DNA from 3 places in the Vibrio sp. Of14-4 genome. Region 1 is predicted to be linked to each of the others. Evidence: predicted binding sites of a transcription regulator. Region 1 holds the regulator's gene; each other region holds the start of a gene.
What was found. The regulator CRP, encoded in region 1, controls carbon source genes, mostly activating them, when cyclic AMP is high. The targets are predictions, from matches to a motif close to TGTGANNNNNNTCACA.
Positions count from the first base shown of each region.

Region 1 (5,197 bases):
GAATAAAAAGGCGCCAACTAAGGCGCCTTTTTCTATTCTGTTACGCTAAGCCAATATTGGTCTGGGATCGAACGCGTTTCTTCGCTTAGGTGGGGGTTATCTATACTAAACGCTTTTCTGCTTTTTATGCCCGCTTGTTCGAAGGTTTTTTTCACTAGAGGTGCTTTTTCAAAGAACTCAACAAATGAACCATCTTGGTATGAAGCTTCAAATGCTTTTTTTAGCGTAGCTGCTACCTCAGGATTCTTAGGGCTCACAAACAGCAGCATAGGAAAGCGGTAAATCAGCATCAGTTTGTCATCAACCACTAGGTTGGATAATTGACTGCGCTGGGCAACTTCGCTGTAGGGTTCGATAACGGCTCGTGGGAATAAATCGGTACGCTCGCTATCAACAATACGAAAGATATTATCAAAGCTGGGTACTTCTCTCACTTTAAATCCGCCGGACTTTAAGACCTTTACATCTGCCCAGCCTTGCCCCTGTATCATACCAAGCTTACGCAATTCCTCTATGCTGTTTATGCTGCCTAGTTTGGCTGCAGTGGTTTTATTGGTGATAAAAATACGATGGCCAAGGAGGCCTCGAAAAACTGGGTAGCGAATAGGAAGTAGCTCTTGCTCAAGGGTCTTATCGGCGCCTAGCCAATCTACCGTAATTTTGCCTTCTTTGAGCAGAGTGACTTTACGTGATTGTGAGTCAACAGGTGTTTTGTAAGGTTGGAGCAAAATGCCTTCGCCTGATTTATCCACAAGAAACTGAATGAGGTCGATAGCGTACTGGTCTAGCTCAGAACCTTCCCGTGGGATAGGGTGAATAATGGTCGTTTGGGCAATTGAGATTGATGAAAAAACTAGGCTGAAAGCCAATACCAGAGAAGAAAGTAGCTTTAAAATCATGAGTCCATCCTGCCTGAAAATTACGGTTGAAATTCAAACTAAGGTTAGGATAGAGCAAGCTAATTAACAAATAAGAAAAAAAGCCGAGTCCAATCATGAACTCGGCTTTATGTATAGAACAATGGTTATCGAGTGCCGTAGACGACGATCGTTTTACCATGTGCAGAAATTAGGTTTTGCTCTTCAAGCATCTTTAAGATGCGACCTACTGTTTCGCGTGAACAGCCAACTATCTGGCCAATCTCTTGACGTGTGATCTTGATTTGCATGCCGTCAGGGTGCGTCATGGCATCTGGTTGTTTGGCAAGATTCAGCAGTGTCTGAGCGATACGGCCAGTTACGTCAAGGAAAGCAAGATCTCCGACTTTTTGACTGGTTACCTGCAAACGACTTGCCATTTGAGCCGACAAGCGCATTAGGATATCAGGGTTGACTTGGATAAGCTGACGGAATTTCTTGAAAGAAATTTCTGCCACTTCACAAGGTGATTTTGCTCGAACCCACGCTGTGCGTTCTTGGTCTTCTTCGAACAAACCAAGCTCACCGATAAAGTCACCTTGGTTTAGGTACGACAGGATCATTTCCTTGCCTTCCTCGTCCTTAATAAGTACCGCAACTGAACCTTTAACTATGTAGTAAAGCGTTTCCGCTTTCTCACCAGCGTGTATCAGTGTGCTCTTAGATGGGTACTTATGAATATGACAGTGTGAAAGGAACCATTCTAATGTTGGATCAGTTTGAGGTTTACCTAGAACCATAATATCTCACTTCCTCTGCAGGGTACGCTTGCTTCTTTCCATGTTTTAGCTAAGCCTTGAATCAAGACTTATTAGGATAAGAGCACTTTTCAAATGCTGCAAGCCATCTTTGTTTCTGTTTCAAATAGTATCTTTTTTTTGAATTGATTTCTTGATTTTAATCGCCTTCACTTGGCTATTTTGTGTACAAAAATGTGCGCCTGATCACGCAATCAAAAGTAATCCTGTATACAAAGTAAGTCTTAACCAATTTTTCCCGTTTCTATCAACTGCTGAAGTATTGGCCTAACTATCAATTCGACTGCAAAACTCATCTTTCCACCGGGTACAACTATGGTGTTGTGACGTGACATAAATGAGCCATCTATCATTGCCAGTAGGTATGGGAAGTCGACATTTTTTATTCCCCGAAGGCGGATGACAACAAAACTCTCATCAAGGCTTGGGATACCTTTGGCGTTGAGTGGGTTTGATGTATCGACGGTAGGTACTCGCTGGAAGTTAATATGAGTACGAGAAAACTGTGGTGTGATGTAATTAAGATAATCATCCATTGAGCGAACAATCGAGTCCATCACGGCCTCTCGTGAATGTCCTCTGTCTCGGGTGTCACGCACGAATTTTTGAATCCATTCAAGGTTGACGATAGGCACCATGCCTATCAAAAAATCCACATGCTGCGCAACGTTAACTTCACCGTCGACAACGCCACCATGCAAGCCTTCATAAAACAGCACGTCAGAGCTTTCTGGTAGCTCTTGCCAAGGGGTAAAAGTGCCAGGCATTTGATTGTAGGGAACCGCTTCGTCAAAGGTATGGAGATAACGTCGAACCTTGCCTGTGCCTTCATTGCCATATTTGCGGAAAAATTCAGCTAAAGCAGGAAAGTCATTGGCTTGAGGTCCAAAATAGCTGATGTGTCGCCCCTGCTCGCGAGCTTTGCGAATTTCAACATCCATTTCGGGGCGAGTAAAGCGGTGAAAGCTATCTCCTTCAACCCAAGCTGGCTTGACTTTCATCATATTGAACATTTTGCGAAAAGCTTCAGATGTGGTGGTGGTACCTGCACCTGAAGAGCCAGTAACGGCGATAACTGGATGTTTTGCTGACATGACAACCCTTGTCTATGAATAACTGTCCACTGTTGCACTTCACTATAACATGCTTTGCAAAGACAGTACGGTATGTAGTGCTTTAAAAGGAAAATTTATGCTTAAGTTGAATATCTACACTTTCATGTAGTTCAGAGAAAACTACGACAGCATCGCCAGATTTAAGTTGCTGTTTTATCTGATCTATCTTGTGTTGTAATGAAGCTTCTACAGCGCCGTAATCTGTGCCTTCTCGAAGGACAAATTCTTTGATTAAATTGTCTAAGGTTTCTGGGGCAATGTCTTGCCAAGGAACGATCATAAATACCTCTTTCTTTTATGTTCGGCAATAGGAAAAGCGCTAGCTAGATGGTACCAAGCTTTGATAGTAAGCGGGTAATGTCTCTTCAAGCCAAAATCTCGGTTTTATGGCACTTCCTGTCAGAAAGCCAACATGACCACCTTGCTCATAGAGTCGGTAGTCTATGTTACTTGGTAGAGCGTACTTTGGAATGACCGCCTCTGTCATAAAGGGGTCGTCTTTTGCGTGTATGATTTGCAAAGGAAGACGAATATCTTTGAGTTTGTGAATGGCAGAGCAGCGCTGATAATAATCATCAGCACCTTTAAACCCATGTAAAGGCGCTGTAATTAAGTCATCAAATTGGTATAGCTTGGTCACTCGTTTGATACTTTGATAAGAAACATCTAACTCTCCCTTGATTAAGTGATGCTTTCGCAGCGCACTCTTTTTCAAAGAGGAAAGTAAGTAGGTTTTGTAGATTTTAGAAAAGCCTTGTTCAATGCGCGCGGAGCATGCAGAGAGATCAAGTGGTGCTGAAACAATCGTTGCGGCGTCAAGGAGTGGATCCTGATTATATTGTGCGAGGTAGTTCGCCAGCATGTTACCACCAAGTGATATGCCAACAGCAATCTTTTTTTGATGGGGAAACTGGCGGTCAATATGCTCGAGAAAAAAACGCGCATCTTCTATCTCACCGGAGTGATAACTGCGCGCATTATGGTTGGGCTCGCCGCTACAACCACGAAAATGCATTATTACCGCTAGCCAGCCATGCTGGGAAAAAGCGTGCATTAAGCCGTTGGCATAAGGGCTATAGAAACAGCCCTCTAGGCCGTGAAACAGAATAAAAACAGGCTTTTTCTGCGCTTGTTCTGCGTGCCATTCTTCACTCCATGCTAGGTCGAGAAAGTCGTTATCCTGGGTTTCTAGCCTTTGCCATATAGGCTCAAATAAGGCTTTTTTACGGATAAAGCGCGGCGCCAATGTTTGCAGGTGCGGATTAGATAAACCTCTAGCAGCAGTAAAATGGGTCATAATACTTCCTATTTGGGCACCACTTCTTCAATTGGTTGAGCAAAAGCTTGATGTAAGTGCTCTCCTCCAAGTTGACGGCAGTATCTTAAGGTCAGTGGCTCACCTTGATTGTGCAATAAAGTGATACTATTGATGCAATCAACTAGATCAGACTGTTGCTGCTTTTCAAGTTGTAGCTCGAATTGAAGTGACTCTCGATATAAGGTTTCTGGAATGTGTGATTTGAGCTTACGGCGTAAATCTCGGTAGCTGTGGAGTAAGGTTTCAGAGCGTCCCAGACATTCTTCTACTCTATGCCAGTCTTCATTGAGAAAAGCCGCTTGCTGCTCGTCTAGCCACTTAAGGAGCAGCAAAAGGTTAACATTACCCTTGAACTGATTTTGTAAATTAAGGCACGCATCTTTGACTTCTCGGACGCCATAATATTGCAAGCTAAATTGCCACAGGCGTTCTAAGGTGAGGGACACAGATACGTGCTTGGAATTCATGGGTGATTAAACTCCTGTTCCATTTGTTCAAGTTCTTCTTGGTGTGTCATCCATTCTAATTCAACTTCTTCAAGCTCAATTTTCGCTTGGGTTTGCGCTGCTAACACCCCGTTAAGTTTAGCTTTATTTTCTGGCTCATACAGTGAGTTATCAGACAATTGCAATTCTGCTTGGCTAAGTGTGGAGTTTAAACTGTCCATTTTAGTTTCCAGTTTGGCTATTGTTTTGCGAATCGGCGCGGTTTGTTTGCGTAACTCTGCTTCGCGGCGCTTTTGCTCTTTTTTAGCAGCGGCACTGTTTGTGGCGCTTTTTTCAGTTGGTGTAGGCTGGGCTTCACGGCGCTCTGCTTTTTGTTGATCAGTGAGCCATTTATAGTACTGATCTAGGTCGCCATCAAAAGGTGCGACTTGCTTGTTGTGAACCAAGTAGAGATCATCAGTGGTGGCTCGCAGTAGATAGCGGTCATGCGAAACGATAACCATAGCGCCTTCAAAGGTTTGCAGGGCAAGTGTTAGCGCTTGTCTCATATCAAGGTCTAGGTGGTTAGTTGGCTCATCGAGTAGCAATAGGTTTGGCTTTTGCCAGACGATCAGCGCTAGAACAAGGCGTGCTTTTTCTCCGC
Region 1 covers NZ_JAKRGI010000014.1:55,198-60,394, reverse strand. The annotation lists gene MHN79_RS14355 (amino acid ABC transporter substrate-binding protein) at 33-899, opposite strand; gene crp (cAMP-activated global transcriptional regulator CRP) at 1,025-1,657, opposite strand; gene MHN79_RS14345 (phosphoribulokinase) at 1,900-2,769, opposite strand; gene MHN79_RS14340 (YheU family protein) at 2,852-3,070, opposite strand; gene MHN79_RS14335 (hydrolase) at 3,110-4,087, opposite strand; gene MHN79_RS14330 (TIGR02444 family protein) at 4,096-4,575, opposite strand; gene MHN79_RS14325 (ABC transporter ATP-binding protein) at 4,572-5,197, opposite strand, start outside.

Region 2 (5,197 bases), on a different contig from region 1:
GAGGTGTCTGCTAGTGAACTACAACCTGGCGACATTATTGAAGTTTCACCAGGGGCTAGACTTCCAGCTGATGGAAAACTGATAGGACAAACCGCAAGTTTTGATGAAAGTGCATTAACCGGTGAATCACTACCAGTTGAACGTGTTGAAAATGATTCAGTGATGGCTGGCGCCGTAGTGGTTGATAAAGTGGTGCGCTTTGAGATCACCTCTAAGCAAGGAGAAAATGCCATTGATCGAATTTTGCATCTTATTGAGGAAGCAGAATCGCGCAAAGCACCACTAGAGCGCTTTCTCGACAAGTTTAGTCGTTGGTATACGCCCTTAATGATGTTGGTATCTCTAGTTGTTATTCTTGTACCACCGCTATTTTTTGCCCAGCCTTGGGAAACCTGGGTCTATCGAGGACTCGCTTTACTGCTTATCGCTTGTCCATGTGCTCTAGTGATCTCCACACCTGCAGCCATTACATCTGGGCTTGCAGCTGGCGCTAAACGAGGTGCTTTAATCAAAGGCGGCGCAGCCCTTGAGCAGCTGGGTAAAATAGAAACCGTTGCCTTTGATAAAACGGGTACTCTGACAAAGGGGAAACCTGAAGTCACAGATATTATTGCCATAGGTAATGTTGAGGTAGCAGAGCTTTTGCGCAATATTGCCGCCATTGAAGTTGGCTCAAGCCATCCACTTGCTATGTCACTGGTGAATAAAGCCAAATCATCTGGCATAGAGATCCCTGAGGCAGATGACAAACAAGCGCTAATAGGTCTTGGTGTGCGTGGTTTGGTAGATGGAGTTGAGTATCAGGCCATCGCACCAAGCAAGATCGGTTTTGTATTGTCGAGTGATGTCGCCGAGGATGTGCGTCAGTTAGAACAACAGGGCAAAACAGTGGTGGTGGCGACTCAAGGTGATAATACGGTTATTGGCCTCATTGCTTGGCAAGATACCTTGAGAGAAGACTCGGCAGATGCCGTTCAGGCGCTCAAGAATCTTGGCGTTAATGCAATTATGCTGACTGGAGACAATGCTCGCAGTGCAAAGGCCATTAGTTCATTGATAGATATCGACTACAAAGCCGGATTGCTGCCACAAGATAAAGTGACTTATGTTGAGAGTTTGTCATCAACAGCAAATGTAGCCATGGTTGGTGATGGCATCAACGATGCACCTGCGATGAAAGCATCCAGCATTGGTATTGCTATGGGGGGAGGAACAGATGTGGCACTTGAGACCGCGGATGCCGCTATCACGCATAATCGTTTGGTAGAGTTAGCCAGTATGATTGAGCTGTCTCGTGCAACGCTTAGCAACATACGTCAGAACATTGCTCTTGCGCTGGGACTCAAGGGTATCTTTCTTGTCACCAGTTTGCTTGGTATTACTGGGCTTTGGGTGGCTGTTCTTGCTGATAGTGGCGCAACTGCGATCGTGACCCTTAATGCACTCAGGCTACTTAAGTTTAAGCCACAAGCATAGGTGTTTAGTCACACAACCGAGCCTGAGAGATCTTCTCAGGCTTTTTTATGTAATCTAGGCATTAATAAGACGATAAAATGTGATGCAAAACGATTTTATTTGCAATTAAGATAGTTGTGTGTAAATTATTTGTGATTTTAATCACTATTAAAGTTGGTTCAGTTGGATACATTACGCCCTGTACCCAACCAAATAAATAAACGAAAAGATAGGCGACGCCACCTATTTCGTTATAAAAGGAGCTATTTTATGTCTCAAGCTGTATTCCATTTAGGAGTCACTCAAGACGATCTTGCTGATGCCAAGCTAGCGATTATTCCAGGTGATCCTGCGCGCGTTCAAAAAATTGCCGAACAGATGGATAATCCTGTATTTTTGGCCAGCCATCGTGAGTACACGCTTTACCGTGCTGAGCTTGATGGCAACCCCGTTATTGTCTGCTCTACTGGTATTGGTGGTCCTTCAACCTCCATCGCGGTTGAAGAGTTGGCTCAGCTTGGTATCAATACTTTCTTACGTGTTGGTACTACTGGTGCTATCCAACCTCATGTGAATGTGGGAGACATGATAGTATCCACAGCTTCAGTTCGCCTAGATGGCGCCAGCTTGCACTTTGCTCCAATGGAATTTCCAGCAGTGGCTGACTTTGAGGTTGCGACGGCAATGAAAGCTGCGGTTGAAGAGTCTGGCGCTAAAGTTCATATGGGCGTGACCGCCTCCAGTGATACTTTTTATCCTGGGCAAGAGCGCTATGATACCTTCTCTGGCCGCGTAGTAAGGCGTTTTCAAGGTTCAATGAAAGAATGGCAAGATATGGGTGTTCTGAATTTTGAAATGGAATCAGCGACTTTACTGACAATGTGTGCAAGCTCTGGCTTGAAAGCAGGCTGTGTAGCAGGAGTCATTATCAACCGTACTCAAAAAGAAATCCCCGATCACTCAACCTTGAAAGATACGGAAGCTCGTTCAATTAAAGTGGTTGTTGAGGCCGCACGTAAGATGCTTCAAGACTAATATTGCAGTTAAAGCCCTACTCTTGTGAATAGGGCTTTTTATCAGTTCAACCTCAGCTCTGGTAGAGGCAGATATAAATGTTGAGTGATGTCTGATAAAACTTGATCATATACCTGTGACAGAACCAAAGATAAATCTGTTGTCAGTTGGTATAAGTGTTCTGATTTTATATTTTTGTTATTATTTTCAATGATTTGAATCAACTCATTGATGCATTGAGTGCTATGAGGTGAAGCAAGTGAGATAGGGCAGATTAGCGATAGTTGATTGAGCTTACGTTTCATTTTCTCGCAGTAGCCTTGTACACATTGCAGCCCTTTGGGTTGATGAATATTTTCAATCGCAATTCTAAGTTGAGTCAGTATTTCCATACCATCAAGTATGATTTGCCAGTTCATATGGTACTCTTCAGTTAACTCATCGCGGCCAGATTCAGCGAGCCAGGCAATCACAATGTCATCCATTAAAAACATGCAGTGGCGAATGGCTTTCCCATGGATAATTTGATTACGCGCTGGTGAGCGATCCTGCCAGTCATGACGCAACTTATTAAGACTTTGCTGGAAAATACGATAAACGGGTTTGTTATCAAAATGTGCAACGGCGATTAATTGATTGGATATTTGGACCAGTTGATGGTCTAGATCCTTTAAGGCGTGATGCTGGTTGTTTAATGTTGGCAAGGTAATGCTTTGATGAGTTAACGAGCGATGCTGCCGGCAAAGTAACAGTATTTGTCTGAGTAAGATAAGAATGTCCAATTTTCTCTGTTGTACTGATTGTCGATGTTGAGATACCTGAAATAGTGCGATCAATATGCACAGTGATAACAAAATAGAAATGAGTACGAACACAAGCTGCTCCTTATTGCTAGCGAGTACTCATGTACAGGAGCAGCTTTAATGCCAGGTAATTATTTCTTATTTTTCAGTGTCTTAATATATGTAGGGACAGCGCATTGCTTGTTTTCGGTGCAAATCGTCACCAATGTGGTGAGACACAACACAAAAAAGCCCTGCTATTTTTAGCAGGGCTTTAAAGTAATACTATCAAGCACTATTACATGACGCGCATGCCAGGTTGAGCACCTTCATGAGGTTCTAGAATCCAAAGATCGCTTCCACCTGGTCCAGCAGCCAAAATCATACCTTCTGACATACCAAACTTCATTTTACGAGGCTTGAGGTTTGCAACCATGACGGTCAACTTACCTTCAAGCTCTTCTGGCTTGTATGCTGACTTAATGCCGGAGAAAACCTGACGAGTCTCGCCACCGATATCAAGCTGAAACTTCAGTAGTTTGTTCGCTTTTGGTACTTCCTCGCAGGAGATAATACGAGCGATACGCATATCAACAGCGGCAAAAGCATCGAAATCTATTTCTTCTGCAATTGGGTCTTTATCTAATTCGGTTTGGCTAGCTTGATTCTTAGCGGCTTCAGCTTTTTCTTTGGCTGCCATTTCTGCCGCGGCATCTTGTTTTGATGCTTCAATCATAGCCTCAACCTTTTTCGGATCGATACGATTAAACAGAGCCTTGAATTTGGTGATTTCATGACCTGTTAGTGGTTTGGCTATTCCTTCCCACGTTAACTCTTCATTTAGGAAAGCTTCTGTGCGTGCGGCTAGAGCAGGCATCACAGGCTTGAGATAAGTCATCAGCACGCGGAACAAGTTAATACCGACAGAACAAATATCTTGTAGCAGTTGGTCTTTGCCTTCCTCTTTCGCCACAACCCAAGGTGCTTTTTCGTCAACATATTGGTTGGCTTTGTCAGCCAGCGCGGTTACTTCACGTATTGCGCGGCCAAATTCACGCGTTTCATACAGCTCAGCTATGCGATCGGCCGCGGAAACAAACTCTTGATACAATTCTGGCTCTGCAAACTCATCAGAAAGTTTACCCTCGAAGCGTTTTGTGATAAAGCCAGCATTGCGCGACGCAAGGTTAACAATTTTATTTACTACATCTGCGTTAACACGTTGAGTGAAATCTTCAAGGTTAAGGTCTAAGTCATCGATACGGCTGTTGAGTTTGGCCGCATAGTAGTATCGTAGGCACTCAGGATCGAGGTGATCAAGATAGGTGCTGGCTTTAACAAATGTGCCTTTCGATTTAGACATTTTGGCACCGTTAACAGTGACGTAGCCGTGAACAAACACATTATTTGGTTTACGGAAACCACTGCCTTCGAGCATGGCAGGCCAAAATAGAGAGTGGAAATAAACGATGTCTTTACCAATGAAGTGGTAAAGCTCGGTTGTGCTGTCTTTTTTCCAGTATTCGTCAAAGTCTAAATCACTGCGCTTATCGCATAGGTTCTTAAATGAACCCATGTATCCGATAGGTGCATCGAGCCAAACATAAAAGAATTTGTCTTTTTCGCCTGGAATTTCAAAACCAAAATAAGGGGCATCGCGAGAGATATCCCATTGTTGCAGGCCTGATTCAAACCATTCTTGCATCTTATTGGCTGTTTCAGCTTGCAGTGAACCTGAGCGCGTCCACTCTTGGAGCATGCTTTCAAACTGTGGCAAATCAAAGAAGAAATGCTCAGAGTCTTTCATCACTGGCGTTGCGCCGGAGACCGCTGATTTAGGGTCAATCAGTTCAGTCGTGCTATAGGTTGCGCCGCAGCTGTCACAGTTATCGCCGTACTGATCGTCAGATTTACACTTAGGGCAAGTGCCTTTAACAAAACGATCA
Region 2 covers NZ_JAKRGI010000017.1:24,499-29,695, reverse strand. The annotation lists gene MHN79_RS15690 (zinc/cadmium/mercury/lead-transporting ATPase) at 1-1,476, shown strand, start outside; gene udp (uridine phosphorylase) at 1,726-2,490, shown strand; gene MHN79_RS15680 (hypothetical protein) at 2,532-3,344, opposite strand; gene metG (methionine--tRNA ligase) at 3,550-5,197, opposite strand, start outside.
Region 2: the regulator CRP is predicted to act here: its motif matches at 1,607-1,622, upstream of udp (uridine phosphorylase).

Region 3 (5,197 bases), on a different contig from region 1:
ATGGAAGCATGAGGCGCGTTTTACATATCTGAGTTGCACGATAAATAAACAATAATACTAAGCAAAGTTGACACTTGGTTAGCGACTGGATGGAAGGCAAGGAAGCATAGAGCAGCGAACACTCAATATGAGGAGCTTATGACAGATTTAATTAATTTGATGAACGACCTACTTTGGGGCTCGATTCTGGTTTATTTACTGGTTGGTGTCGGAGTGTACTTTACTGTCAGACTTGGCTTTATCCAATTTAGACATTTCGGTCATATGTTTTCGGTTTTGAAGAACAGCCGTAAAGCCGACAATGCGGGCATTTCATCATTTCAAGCCTTATGTACTAGCCTTGCTGCCCGTGTTGGTACTGGTAATATGGCTGGTGTTGCTGTTGCGTTAACAGCTGGTGGACCTGGTGCTATTTTCTGGATGTGGCTTATCGCTATGCTAGGTATGGCGACATCATTTGCTGAAAGCACGTTAGCACAGTTATACAAAACCAAAGATGATGATGGCAACTACCGCGGTGGTCCTGCTTATTACATGGAAAAAGGCTTAGGAATGCGTTGGATGGGCGTGCTCTTTTCTATTTTCCTTATCATCGCCTTTGGTTTGGTATTTAACGCTGTACAAGCTAACTCTATTGCTGGAGCAATGAATACAGCATTTGGTTGGGACGAAACTTACGTTGGTATCGCCGTAGTAATGCTTTCTGCAGTGATCATTTTTGGTGGTATCAAACGAATCGCACGTGTTGCTGAAATGATTGTCCCTGCAATGGCGCTACTATACTTACTACTAGCTCTGTTCGTTGTTTTTGCCAATATCGAAAAACTACCAGCAGTACTTAGCTTGATCTTTAAGAGTGCTTTTGGCCTACAAGAGGCTGCGGCTGGTGGTCTTGGCTACGCGATTGCACAAGCGATGATTAATGGTATCAAACGCGGCTTGTTCTCAAATGAAGCTGGTATGGGTTCTGCGCCGAATGCAGCGGCATCTGCGACGCCTTATCCGCCACACCCAGCATCTCAGGGGTATGTACAGATGCTTGGTGTATTTATGGACACCATAGTTATTTGTTCTGCTACTGTGGCTATTATTCTTATGTCTGGTGAATATGTACCTCATGGTGAAATCACAGGTATAGAGCTAACCCAGGCAGCGCTGAGCTCTCAGGTTGGTTCTTGGGGCGGAGTTTTTGTTGCGATTGCAATTTTCTTCTTTGCCTTTACTTCTATCATCGCTAACTATTCCTATGCAGAAACAAACCTTATATTCCTTGAGCATAACCATAAGGCCGGTCTGGGTATTTTCCGTATTATTGTTCTGGGTATGGTGATGTTTGGTGCCGTAGCATCTTTGCCTATTGTTTGGTCACTCGCTGATGTCTCTATGGGCATGATGGCTATTGTTAACCTAGTCGCTATTCTGCTGCTTTCAGGAATCGTGATCAAACTGGCTAAAGACTATAACCGTCAGCTTAAAGCAGGTAAGGTTCCAACGTTTGATAGCAATGATTTCCCTGAGCTCAAATCACAGTTAGAAGATGGTATTTGGGATAACAGTAAAAAAGAGTCATAGACCTTATCTATGATAACGATACAGAAAGCCATGCAGACATTGCATGGCTTTTTTTGTACTCTATAGATAATCACAACAGGAAGGATAGAGTTAAAGTCATGTTAATCGTCGTATCACCTGCAAAAACTTTAGATTATGAGTCACCTTTAGCGACAGAGAAGTATACGCAACCAGAGCTAGTCGAATACTCCAAGCAATTGATCGATGTATGTCGAAAGCTCACGCCTGCTGATGTTGCGAGTCTAATGAAAGTTAGCGACAAGATTGCCGATCTTAATGTTGGACGCTTCCAAGACTGGAACGAGAAATTTACAACCGAGAACGCACGTCAAGCGATTTTGGCTTTTAAGGGTGATGTGTATACTGGATTAGATGCACAAACACTTTCTGACGATGATTTTGACTATGCCCAGAAGCACTTAAGAATGCTATCTGGATTGTATGGGTTACTTAAACCCCTCGATCTAATGCAGCCTTACCGATTGGAGATGGGCACTAAGCTCGCGAATAGCAAAGGAAGTAATCTCTATCAATTCTGGGGTAATGTGATAACCGATAAGCTAAACGCGGCTATTGCAGATCAGGGTGATAATGTGCTGATAAATTTAGCTTCAAATGAATACTTTAAGGCAGTTAAACCAAAGTTACTCGATGCTCAAGTGGTGACGCCGATATTTAAAGATTGTAAAAACGGTCAGTATAAGGTCATCAGCTTCTACGCTAAAAAGGCACGCGGTATGATGGCAAGATATATTATCGAAAATCGCATTGATAGTGTGGCAAAACTGACAAACTTTGATGTAGCAGGTTATTATTTTGTTGAGCAAGAGTCATCACCAACAGAGTTGGTCTTTAAGCGAGAAGAGCAATAAAGGTTTTTAGTTATGTATGCTTGGCTCAAAAAGTGGATTGTACGTTATGACTCATGGTGTGAGTCTATGGGGCTCGTTGAAGTCAATCGACGCCGCTGTGTTCTTTATCGCAATGACTCTAATGACCAAGAATCTAATTTGACACACAAGGCGCAATGATAATGCGCCTTTTTGATACCCACTGTCATTTTGATTTCGATGTTTTTGCAGATGATTTTGCCTGTCAGCTTAAGTTAGCTAAGGCGCAAGGTGTAGAGAGGATAATGATTCCCTCTATTGGCCCATCAAACTGGGATAAGTTGCTTGCAATGTCGACTGAACATGCGGGTATATATACAGCATTAGGTATGCACCCTTATTTTCTTACCGACAATAGTGTTTATCACCTTAACGATTTACAGAAACAAACAGAGGCCCATTTTAATCATTTTCGAGCGATTGGTGAATGTGGCTTAGATGCTATGGTTGATGTTGACCATGACATACAAGGTAAAGTATTTAATGCACAAATCGCATTGGCAAACGACCTTCAATTACCTTTAATCCTTCATAGCAGAAAAACGCATAATGAAGTCCTTCAGCTGTTAAAAAAGCATAAGTTTGCTTTTGGTGGTGTGTTGCATGGTTTTTCTGGCAGCTATCAACAAGCGATGCAATTTATCGAACTTGGTTTTTATATTGGTATAGGTGGAGTTATCACTTACCCTCGTGCGAGGAAAACTCGCCAGACGGCTGCGAATTTACCTCTTGAATGGATAGTGCTGGAGACAGATGCTCCAGATATGCCGCTTATGGGCTATCAAGGAAATCCTAATCACCCCGCAATGTTATCTCAAGTCTTGTCTTGTTTGGCTCTTCTACGTGATACAGATGAGCGATCTGTCGCACAAATGACATGGAAAAATGCCAATCTGGTCTTTAAAGTTTGTGAATAGAATCTAAGTAAAATGTTATTTATATGATTTAACATATTGCATTTGGTGATCTGTGTCACATAAATGAGTGAGCACATGATGAATCTTATTAGAAACTGTGAAGAACACATTACTTTATGTGTGGCCGGATGAGTATAATTGCCCCCGCTTTATAGCTCCATAATTGTAACACGCCAACAAACAACATATAAGGAAGTCATAAACTATGAGCCTGTTTATGAGCCTAGTCGGTATGCTAGTTCTACTTGCAATCGCAGTAGCATTATCTAGCAACCGTAAAGCTATTAACTATAGAACAGTGGGTGGCGCATTCGCTATTCAATTTGCACTTGGTGCATTTATTTTATACATACCTTGGGGTCAGGAACTGCTAAAGGGTTTTTCTGACGGCGTTTCGAATGTAATTGCATACGGTAATAAAGGCTCCGATTTTATCTTTGGTGGCCTAGTATCAGACAAAATGTTTGAAATGTTCGGTGGCGGCGGTTTCGTCTTCGCTTTCCGAGTCCTTCCTACACTAATTTTCTTCTCTGCATTTATCTCTGTTTTGTACTACATCGGTATTATGCAGTGGGTAATTAAGATCCTTGGTGGTGCACTACAAAAAGTATTGGGTACTTCACGTTCAGAGTCTATGTCTGCGGCGGCAAACATTTTCGTCGGTCAAACCGAAGCTCCTCTAGTCGTTCGTCCATTCGTTCCTAAAATGACTCAATCAGAGTTATTTGCTGTAATGTGTGGCGGTCTAGCCTCTGTTGCTGGTGGTGTACTTGCTGGCTATGCATCTATGGGGGTTCCGATCGAGTATCTAGTCGCTGCATCCTTTATGGCTGCTCCGGGTGGTTTGCTGTTTGCAAAGATCATCATGCCAGAAACTGATAAGCCTAATGAAAGCTTTGATGGTGATATTGATGGTGCAGAAGACAAGCCTTCTAACGTTATTGATGCCGCCGCTGGTGGTGCAGCAGTGGGTTTACAGTTGGCACTGAATGTTGGTGCCATGCTACTTGCTTTCGTTGGCCTTATTGCGCTTGTTAACGGTATCTTGGGTGGCGTTGGCGGTTGGTTTGGAATGCCTGAGCTGACGCTAGAGTTAATCCTTGGTTATGTTTTCTCTCCACTTGCATTCCTTATTGGCGTTCCATGGGAAGAAGCAACGATTGCGGGATCATTTATTGGTCAAAAATTGGTAGTAAATGAGTTTGTTGCCTATTTAAACTTTGCTCCGCTTTTGGGTGATTCAGCAGAAATCGTGCTGTCTGAGAAAACTAAGGCAATCATTTCATTTGCACTGTGTGGTTTTGCTAATCTGTCCTCGATTGCAATTTTGCTAGGCGGCTTGGGTGGACTTGCACCTCAGCGTCGCTCTGATATTGCCCGTATGGGGATGAAAGCAGTTGCTGCGGGTACCTTGTCAAACCTAATGGCTGCAACCATTGCAGGCTTCTGCCTAACCTTATCTGGTATGTAATAAGACCAACTCGTTAAAGTGAATAAAAAAACCCGCTGCAAAGCGGGTTTTTTTGTTGGTTAGGCTTAACTACTTAACTCATTTAGTAGCTTGCTCTTAAGGCTGAAATTAGTTTGAGATCCAAACCGTTTGCGTTTTATAAGTGGCTGTCGTTATGGGTTAAGACTAGGTATTGTGACTATATGAGAGTGTTGTAGCTGGCAGAAAATTTTAGTTTTGCGTTTATAGAAACCACACTCTGACTTTTCCATTAAGCCAAAAATAAACATTGTTCGGAGATAGGAATGAGCGATTTAAAAGACGCGGCTTTAAGGGCGCTTAAATTGATGGACCTTACCACGCTAAAT
Region 3 covers NZ_JAKRGI010000003.1:97,539-102,735, reverse strand. The annotation lists gene MHN79_RS04280 (sodium:alanine symporter family protein) at 139-1,572, shown strand; gene yaaA (peroxide stress protein YaaA) at 1,671-2,444, shown strand; gene MHN79_RS04270 (hypothetical protein) at 2,457-2,603, shown strand; gene MHN79_RS04265 (TatD family hydrolase) at 2,606-3,379, shown strand; gene MHN79_RS04260 (NupC/NupG family nucleoside CNT transporter) at 3,585-4,850, shown strand; gene deoC (deoxyribose-phosphate aldolase) at 5,135-5,197, shown strand, end outside.
Region 3: the regulator CRP is predicted to act here: its motif matches at 3,424-3,439, upstream of MHN79_RS04260 (NupC/NupG family nucleoside CNT transporter).